Prolixibacter sp. NT017: one gene and its partners. The protein of the gene in region 3 interacts with the protein of the main gene of each other region in a pairwise test. Links are inferred from orthologs where the notes say so. Each region holds a gene or a part of one and is shown on either strand. Other genes may lie near its edges. The genes, in order: GJU87_RS21045, tsaE and rlmB.

Region 1 (3,092 bases), 4.8 Mb from region 3 along the record:
CTCGCCATCGGGTAAAGCTTTATCGTATCCAAAAACAAGCGATTTGAATTTCCGTTTCCTGATTTTGGTAATATCGTGTGCGGTTTCCAGCGCTTTCTGCTGCAATGTTTTAGTAGTGTACATCTCGGGAGAAACAGAATCCACCTTATTCAAAAACGAGTGCATCGATCGATCGGGCCAGGGTTCATCCGGTACCTCAACGTCTGGTGTGTAAACCGAACTGGAAACCTCTTCTTTGCCCAATTTCACATCACTGTTAATACCAATCAGTACGCCGTCTGCTGTCAGGCTTAAAGCCGAAGCATAAGGACCAGACGCTTTATGCACTTCATTCGGGTCGGGTTCACCATAGGTCTCCAGACTCACATTGGTAATTTTCCAGGTTTCCCTGTCGGTGGAAGGGGCATTCGGAATTCCGAGGTATTTTTCGGCATATTGGTAATACGGACCGTGAACAAATTTCACCTGTTCCGCTTCAACGGTTACCCTAATCCCCGTCTCCGGCAAAGAATAAACAACGCTTCCTGTAAAAGGAACCTGTTCTCCATCTTTGCGTTTGTCATCTTTGGGCGATGCCATCACCTGTCCGGCAACAAACAGTAAGCCCAGTAAAGTAAGATATATACTTTTCATTTTTCTTTAATTATTCATTCAACCACATAAAAACGGCCAGTCGTAAAACACCCTTATCGGGAAGATTTCATACCGCTCTGCCTCATTGTCTTAAGTCTGCTTGTTTCTGCTAACTCATACACCAGCAAATTCTTTTCTCAGTTTCTCTAACGGAAAAAGAGAGATTAACAGAAACAAATATCCCCAAATTTGATAGTTTTTTTTGCTTTCACAAAATCTTTAAGAATCTTTAAGTGTGGCAAATGCCAATCCGAGGTGCTGAGTTATATCGCCTGCCAGCAGTGCTTCGTGCGAACCTTCCTCAACAGCGAAATCAGCAGCCAGCCCATGAAGGAAAACACCCAGAATAGCTGCCTCTTTAGCTGTATATCCCTGTGCCAGCAAGCCAAGCAGAATTCCAGTGAGCACATCACCGCTTCCGGCCGTAGCCATCCCCGGGTTGCCGGTACTGTTGAACCAGCAGGTTCCGTCAGGACAAGCAATAGCTGTGTAAGCCCCTTTCAATACCAGCACAACGCCATTTTCCCGCGCATATTCTTTGGCCAGTTGCAATCGTTCGTATCCACATTCCACCGGGTGCGTCAACCGGGCAAACTCTCCCGGATGCGGTGTCAGAATGGTTTCAGGGGGAAGCAACTTCAACCACTCCGGATTCTTTGCCAACAGGTTCAATCCATCTGCATCGATAACCATCGGCTTTTTCATTTCTTCTTCCAGCATTCGCTGAACACCGCGCCCTGTATTGCACTTCGTGTCCAGGCCGGGCCCGATACCAATCGCATCGAAAGAGGTCAAATCCGGATTTTGGGTAAACATCAAATCCGACTGGTCGATGCTGGCCATGGCTTCCGGAATGCTGTTTTGCAGGATGTTGTATCCGAGACGGGGAACGTGCGTCGTAAGTAGACCAACTCCCGAACGAAGACAACCCCGCGATGCAAGAACAGCTGCTCCCATTTTTCCGTAACTACCGGCAATCAGCAACGCATGTCCGAAGTTTCCCTTGTGGGCGAAGGTTCTCCGGTCTTTCAAAAGGGCTTTTGCCACCAGGTGATCGGTATAGAAGAAAGGGGTCTCCGTTTGTTCGATTCCATCCGGGTGTAAACCAATATCCAGAACTATCCAGTGGCCGGTGAACGGATCGTTTTCCGGCAGGAGAAAACTGATTTTCGGAAACTGAAACGTAAGCGTCACATCGGCGCGTATAATGGAATCGCGATCGTTTTGTCGGTTATCTTCTCCCATCAGGCCGGAAGGGATATCGATAGCGACGACCTGTGCACCGGAGTCGTTGATGTGTTTGACGATTTTCGCCGGCAAACCTTTCAACGGACGTGACAAGCCTGAACCAAACAATCCGTCAACTACCCAGTCGGTCGGCTTGATTTCCGGCATCGGTGCATCTGCATCCAAATAAACGATTTGTGTGCGGTTCTGCTGCCGCAAACGCTCCAGGTTGGTGTTGGCCGATTCGGACATTCCTTTTCCCAAGTCCATCACATACACATCGATGCCAGAAAGTGCCCATGCCAGCATTCGGGCAGCGGCTAACGCATCGCCACCATTGTTACCCGGTCCCACAAAGAATTTCAGATGCTGGTCCGGTTCGGCGTGATGCAGAATCCAGTCGACCAAAGTGGATGCTGCCCGTTCCATCAAATGGATATCAGAAATGGGTTCATGCTCAATGGTATATTTATCAATACCGGCAATCTGGCTGGTCGCAAAAAGTTTCATAGCAATTGATTTTAGCTTTGGAAGTCGATTTCACGTTCGCCTCTTTAAGGCTATGCATGCTGAACGAATTTACAAAATCAAGACCGTTTTTCCTCATCCATACTCCCGGATGCTGTTCTTTTTCTTTCATACAACATATTCGCACATGACCTGGCTCTCCTTTATGGAAGAAAAAGTTAATTATATTTGTCCGATTGCTAATTTTCGAACTAATCTATCAAAATCATACGTTTATGTTAAAAGGACATCCGAAAGGACTTATTGCCGCTTCATTAGCTAACATGGGAGAGCGTTTCGGCTTTTACACAATGATGGCTATTCTTGTACTATTTTTACAAGCAAAATACGGTTTAAATGGTAAAGATGCAGGACTGATCTATTCTGTATTTTATGCCCTAATTTATATTCTTTCACTATTGGGAGGATTCATTGCTGACAGAATAAGAAATTACAAAGGAACCATACTATCCGGTATTGTGATTATGGCTGCAGGTTACGCCATGATTGCTTATCCTACTCCGACTCCTGTTCCAAACCGAACGTTCTACCTAATCATGACTTGTCTTGCATTATTTACTATCGCGTTTGGCAATGGCTTATTCAAAGGAAATCTACAAGCTCTAGTTGGCCAGATGTATGATAACCCAAAGTATCATGAGATGCGAGACTCCGGGTTCTCTTTGTTTTATATGTTCATCAATGTAGGCGCAGCATTTGCCCCG
Region 2 (3,055 bases), 4.5 Mb from region 3 along the record:
AATTATTCAATACGAGCTGGGTGATTATGCCAATGGCGATTCATGGAAGAGTATCCAGATGTTATTTAACGGAAATAATTACTCAGTTGAACTGGAAATTCCTGAAGCCAACTGGCTGGTTATTGCTGAGGACGGGGAAATTAATCCCAATGGAATGGGGCGGATGACTACCGGAAAAGTGCGCATTCATCCTACCTCGATGATGATTTTGGTGGCTGAAGATTAGAAAGCAGCAAGTAGAAGGTTGATATCCTTAACAGGAATGTCGAGTATGTTCCCGAGATCGTGATTCGTTAGGATGCCGTTGAAAACATAAATTCCTTCGCAGAATCCCTGGTTGATTCGGATATATTGTTTCAAACTCCCTGAACGTCCCATGTTGAGCAGGATGGGAGCGATGATGTTGCTAACCGAAATAGATGTGGTTCGCGCCATTCGCGAAGAGATATTTGGTACACAGTAGTGAATAACACCATGTCTGTTGAAAACCGGTTTTTTCAGATTGGTAATCCGTGACGTTTCGAAACAACCTCCCTGGATGATATTCAGATCGATAATGACAGAACCGTTTTTCATATTCTCCACCATCGTTTCGGGGACAATAATTTTCGGAACCTCGTTCATCGATAATGCGCCGATAGCTACATCCGCTGATTTCAACGCTTTCTTTAACGCTTTCGGGTGAAATACCGAAGTAAAAACCCTTTGACCCAGTCGTTCCTGGAAACGCATCAGCTTGTGGATACTATCGTCGAACACCTTGACAACCGCTCCGAGGCCCAACGCGTTGCGGGCTGCAAACTCAGCTGCTGTTCCGGAACCGATGATAACTACTTCGGTTGGAGATATGCCGGTGATTCCGCCAAGGATAACTCCTTTTCCGTCCCGGAAGGTACTGAGGTAATCGCTGGCTACAAAAATGGCAGCGTTTCCCATTATTTCACTTAAAATCCGGGTAACCGGGAAAATGCCATGTTCGTCTTTCATGTACTCAAAGCCAATGGCAGTCACCCGTTTTTGCATTAGTTTGCGAACGGTTTCCTGGCTTTGAAATGTGATGTATAGCGGCGACAACAGAAGTTGGTTGCCTTTCAAAAGTTTTGCTTCCTCTAGTGTAAATGCAGACATTTTTACAATCACGTCCGACTGAAGAACTTCGGCTTTCGTTTCACAGATGACGGCTCCTGATTCAGCGTAAGCGTGATCGGAATAACTGGAACCTTCTCCTGCTCCTTTTTCAATGAAGATATCATGGCCATTCGACACCAAAAGTTCAACAGCCTGTGGCGTCAACGGAATACGGAACTCTACGTCGGGAACGACATTCGGAATGCCGATGCTCAGTTTCATGCTTTTCTTTTGTGGAATCAGGAGTTGCTCTTTGGGAAGCAAATCCGGATTGGCAAGCGAACTCATTTTGGAAGATTTCCGTTGAATCATGGCGTATCAGGTTAATTTTTCGATTCGATCATCCTCAGTCCGTCGTCCAGTTCTGTGATATAGACTTTAACAGCATTCTCTGGCAGAAGGGCCTCAATTTTTTCGGGCCATTCGATAAAGCAGTGTTTTCCACTGAAAAAGTAGTCTTCATAACCAAAATCGAACGCTTCTTCCAGTGTTTTTATCCGGTAAAAATCGAAGTGGAAAATCTGGTCGTCGGTTGAAGTTTGGTATTCGTTGATCAATGCAAAGGTGGGGGATGTAACGTAATCGATTACCTGCATTTCTTCGCATAACGCCTTGATAAACGTTGTTTTACCCGCTCCCATCTTGCCGTAAAATGCAAATACTCTGTCGGCCGGATGCGCCGCAATAAATCGCTTGGCGATATGGTTGATATCCTCCAGAGAATGTATCTCAGCCTTAAACATTTTCAATGTGGATTTTCGTTTTTCAATTTTAATCAATTTCGGGATTTAATAAAAACAGTGCATTAATTAATTTCAACGCTTCTTTTCCCAGTTCAGGAATCTGTTTTTGGAGCTGACTTTCTAATAGGGTTTAAACCAAAAATTGTTGTACTTTTGGGAAAGCATCTGAAATTTTTAAAACGTTTTATCTTATGAATATTCCTGCTGATTTAAAATACACGAAAGACCACGAATGGGTTCGTGTGGAAGGTGACAAAGCTGTAGTTGGTATCACCGATTTTGCTCAGGGTGAGTTAGGTGATATCGTTTTCCTCGAAATTGAGACCGAAGGCGACGAACTGGGAAAAGAGGAGGTTTTTGGTACTGTCGAAGCCGTTAAAACTGTCTCTGATTTGTTCATGCCCGTTTCCGGAACCGTAGAGTCTTTCAATACTGAACTGGAAGACGCACCCGAGTTGGTGAACAAAGATCCGTACGGAAAAGGATGGATGATTAAAATTGCCATGAGTGACTCATCTGAATTGGATGACCTGATGTCGGCAGACGAATACAAAGATTTGATCGAGGGCTGATTATCCTCCTAAAAGACACTAAAAAAGCCGGTCAAAATTTTGACCGGCTTTTCTTTTATCGTGAATTTTGCTTATTTCAGTTTTTTGGCCACTTCTACCTCAGTGAAAGCTTCTACAAAATCACCTTCTTTGATATCATTGTAGCCTTCGATGTTTAATCCACATTCGTAACCACGGGCAACCTCTTTCACATCATCCTTGAAGCGCTTCAGTGAACCAAGTACGCCTGTGTAGACCACGATACCATCCCTGATGACACGAACCTGAGCATTGCGGGTAATCTTTCCATCCCGAACGATACAACCGGCAATGGTACCCACTTTGGTGATCTTGAACGTTGTCATAATTTCGGCCGTTCCCTGTATTTCTTCCTTGATTTCGGGAGCAAGCATTCCTTCCATCGCCGACTTGATTTCGTTGATAGCGTCGTAGATAATGGAGTAGAGACGGATATCGATTTCCTCTTTCTCCGCAATCCGGCGAGCATTGATGGACGGACGTACCTGGAATCCAATGATAATCGCATTGGATGCGGTAGCCAGCATCACATCCGATTCGGTAATCTGTCCCACAGCTTTGTGGATAACATTTACCTGAATCTCCTGCGTCGAC
Region 3 (3,160 bases):
GTAATGCAGCGCACCATTTGAATTTATCCCGGGCCTTAAAAGCTTTGTCCACGTTCTTCATCAAAAACTCAGCGGAAAGACATTTCAAATCACGCTCAGGCATATAACCAATCAGGAAAGCCATTGCCAGCTTTTCATCATGGCTCGCATCTTTCAGCGCGATTTTCAATTCATTTCTGTTATCGTCCGCTTTCCAAAGGGCCTTACGAACGAGCAGTCTCTCTTGTTTGCTCAGGTCACGATGCCATGAATCATGGCAAGAAGTAGTAAAACCGGCAAGTAGTAGGATGATTAGTATTCGATACATCGATATGCTTAACTAAATAATATTTTCACGAATTAAGATATTTTTACCTGCCTCGCAAAATATTTGCTGAAACAATAATGCTCTGGTTTTCAGAAGAGCTTAATTCATATTGAATCCAAATCCACGCAGTTAATTTTGCTTGTCACTCCATGTCTTTAAGTAAAAAGGAAGAGTTGAGTTAATGTATTTTTTAATAATACAAGGTTTTCTACCGAAATCAAATAACTGTTTTAGCTGACAAAAAGTTAAGAATTGTTACAAATGACGACAAATAAGAATTGTTTATTGAAGGTTTATAAACATTTATCTTATTTTTGAAGAAGGAAAAATTAGCGACCATGACACATAAACACCATCTCGACGAAATCGATCTGAAAATACTGGATATTATCAGTCAAAATGCCCGTATACCCTTTAAGGATGTTGCTGCTGAATGCGGAATCTCCCGTGCGGCTGTGCACCAACGGGTCAATCGAATGATTGAGATGCAGGTCATCACCGGGTCAGGTTACAATATCGATCCGAAGAAAGTAGATTACCACACCTGTACGTATATTGGAATTTTCCTGGACAAAGGAGAGTTATACCATAAAGTTGCCCGGGAATTAATGTCGATTCGCGAAATTGTTGAGTGTCATTATACCACAGGTCAGTACGCGATTTTCGCTAAGGTTTATGCCCGGAATAACGAGCATCTGAAAGAAATTCTGAACGATAAGATCCAACGAATTTCCGGAATTACCAGTACAGAAACCTTTATTTCGCTGGAAGAGACATTCAACCGACAAGTTCCTATTTATAAGGATTAGGAACTTGCCTGCATGCGCTGGCGAACAGCTTCGAAAATTAACACCGAAGCCGCTACCGAAACGTTCAGCGAAGCAATCTGCCCGAATTGCGGAATTTTCACCCACTCATCTGCAAGCTTCAATAATTCAGGTTCAATGCCTTTGTCCTCGGCTCCCATAAGAATGGCCGTCGGTTCCTGCATTGAAGTTTCGAAATAATTTTTGTCACCCTTTTCGGTCGCAGCCAGAATGCGTAAACCGCTTTCCTGAAGAAACACAATGGTTTCACGCAGACTTTTCACCCGGCAAACCGGAATCATATTCAAAGCACCGGCCGATGTTTTCAGCGCATCGGCATTTACCTGCGCCGCGCCTTTTTCAGGAACAACAATGGCATGAGCTCCGGCCACCTCAGCCGAGCGAGCAATGGCTCCAAAATTCCGAACATCTGAAATTTTATCGAGTACCAATAGCAGCGGAACTTCGCCTTTTTCGTAGATTCCGGGAATAATATTTTCGAGCTTCTGATAAGTAATCGGCGAAAGGAATGCCAAAACTCCCTGATGGTTCTTCCGGGTAATACGATCAATCCGTTCAACCGGAACGTTCTGAACCGGAATATCCATCTCCCGGACCAGAGAGAACAACTCACGTGATAACTCGTTGGAGAGTCCCTTTCTTACCAGGATTTTCTCAATTTCTTTGCCTGATTTAATCGCTTCGATAACAGCGCGTGTGCCAAACACGTAAGTGCTTTTATCGATTGGGGCACGATGATGTCTTACCACGTTTTTTTTGCGTTCCATTCTTCCAGTTCTTCTGTTGTTTTCTCCCAGTTTTCCATCTCTTTATCCAGATCTTCCTTTTTCCGGGAATAAGTTGAGAGCAATTGCTCCATATCTTCATTATCAGGATTAGCTAACCGCCCGTCCATCTCTTCAATCTCGGTTTCCAGCGAAGTAATTTTCGACTCTGCTTCGCTTAGTTGTTTTTCCAGACGCGAAATGGTCCGATTTACTTCTTTCCGTTCCTCGTAACTAAGTTCGGGACCATCATTTTTCGGTTCTTCTTTTTCAACGACCGGCTGTGCAGGCTGATTGTTCTTCCTCTCTAATTCTTTCAGCGAATCCATCTTCTTCCGACGGAGGAATTCATAAATACCGCCAAGATGCTGCTTCACTTTCTTATCACGAAACTCGTAAACCACATCCACCAGACCATCTAGAAATTCACGGTCATGCGAAACGAGTAACAAGGTTCCATCGTAATCCTGAAGCGCTTGTTTCAGGATATCTTTCGAGTGCATATCCAGGTGGTTCGTCGGCTCATCGAGTACCAGGAAGTTCACCGGTTCCAGCAACAAACGAATCATCGCTAAGCGAGAGCGTTCACCACCGGAAAGCACCTTCACTTTCTTATCGACATCTTCGCCGCTGAACATGAAGGCGCCTAGAATATCCCGGATTTTCGTCCGGACATCACCAACAGCAATCCGGTCGATGATATCGAATGCCGTAGCACTCTCATCCAGCAAAGAAGCCTGGTTCTGGGCAAAATATCCGATTTTCACATTATGTCCCAACTTGGCATGACCGGTAAACTCCAGTTCCTGCATGATGATCCGCGCCAGCGTGGTTTTCCCTTCGCCGTTTTTCCCGACAAAGGCCACGCGGTTCCCCCGCTCGATGGTCAAATCAACATCTTTCAACACCAGGTTATCACCGTAACTTTTGCTCATCTGCTTTGCCTCGAAAACCACGGTACCGGAACGAGGCGACGGCGGAAACTTAATATTCAGCGAACGAACATCCTCTTCGTCGATTTCGATGCGGTCGATCTTTTCCAGCTGCTTGATGCGTGACTGCACCTGGACCGCTTTGGTTGCCTTGTAGCGAAAACGCTCGATAAAGTCTTCTGTGTCCTGAATCATTTTTTGCTGATTGCGGTAAGCGGCCATCTGCTGTTCGCGGCGCTCTTTGCGCAACTCAACATATTTCGAGTAACTGACTTTGTAATCGTACACATTTCCCAGCGAGATTTCCACCGTCCGGTTGGTCACATTATC

What was found.
Region 1: the proteins of rlmB (region 3) and GJU87_RS21045 interact in binary tests that used the Escherichia coli proteins (3 or more experiments, as listed by UniProt). The link is inferred for Prolixibacter sp. NT017 from one-to-one orthologs.
Region 2: the proteins of rlmB (region 3) and tsaE interact in binary tests that used the Escherichia coli proteins (3 or more experiments, as listed by UniProt). The link is inferred for Prolixibacter sp. NT017 from one-to-one orthologs.

What each region holds. Positions count from the first base shown.
Region 1 is NZ_BLAV01000001.1:5,074,527-5,077,618, reverse strand. Bases 112-3,042 are described here. They hold GJU87_RS21045 (NAD(P)H-hydrate dehydratase), read right to left. Parts: upstream 2,371-3,042; coding sequence 853-2,370; downstream 112-852. Other genes in these bases: GJU87_RS21040 (peptide MFS transporter), read left to right, coding at 2,604-3,042; GJU87_RS21050 (DUF4831 family protein), read right to left, coding at 112-633. Also shown: more of GJU87_RS21050, read right to left, coding at 1-111; more of GJU87_RS21040, read left to right, coding at 3,043-3,092. UniProt on the Escherichia coli protein: Bifunctional enzyme that catalyzes the epimerization of the S- and R-forms of NAD(P)HX and the dehydration of the S-form of NAD(P)HX at the expense of ADP, which is converted to AMP.
Region 2 is NZ_BLAV01000001.1:4,742,471-4,745,525, forward strand. The notes cover bases 162-3,055. They hold tsaE (tRNA (adenosine(37)-N6)-threonylcarbamoyltransferase complex ATPase subunit type 1 TsaE), read right to left. Parts: upstream 1,872-3,055; coding sequence 1,452-1,871; downstream 162-1,451. Other genes in these bases: pulA (type I pullulanase), read left to right, coding at 162-226; GJU87_RS19700 (alanine dehydrogenase), read right to left, coding at 223-1,440; gcvH (glycine cleavage system protein GcvH), read left to right, coding at 2,063-2,443; infB (translation initiation factor IF-2), read right to left, coding at 2,515-3,055. In the rest of the region: more of pulA, read left to right, coding at 1-161. UniProt on the Escherichia coli protein: Required for the formation of a threonylcarbamoyl group on adenosine at position 37 (t(6)A37) in tRNAs that read codons beginning with adenine.
Region 3 is NZ_BLAV01000001.1:239,354-242,513, reverse strand. The notes cover bases 8-3,006. They hold rlmB (23S rRNA (guanosine(2251)-2'-O)-methyltransferase RlmB), read right to left. Parts: upstream 1,902-3,006; coding sequence 1,113-1,901; downstream 8-1,112. Other genes in these bases: GJU87_RS00905 (ABC-F family ATP-binding cassette domain-containing protein), read right to left, coding at 1,877-3,006; GJU87_RS00915 (Lrp/AsnC family transcriptional regulator), read left to right, coding at 646-1,116; GJU87_RS00920 (transglutaminase family protein), read right to left, coding at 8-307. Outside these bases: more of GJU87_RS00920, read right to left, coding at 1-7; more of GJU87_RS00905, read right to left, coding at 3,007-3,160. UniProt on the Escherichia coli protein: Specifically methylates the ribose of guanosine 2251 in 23S rRNA.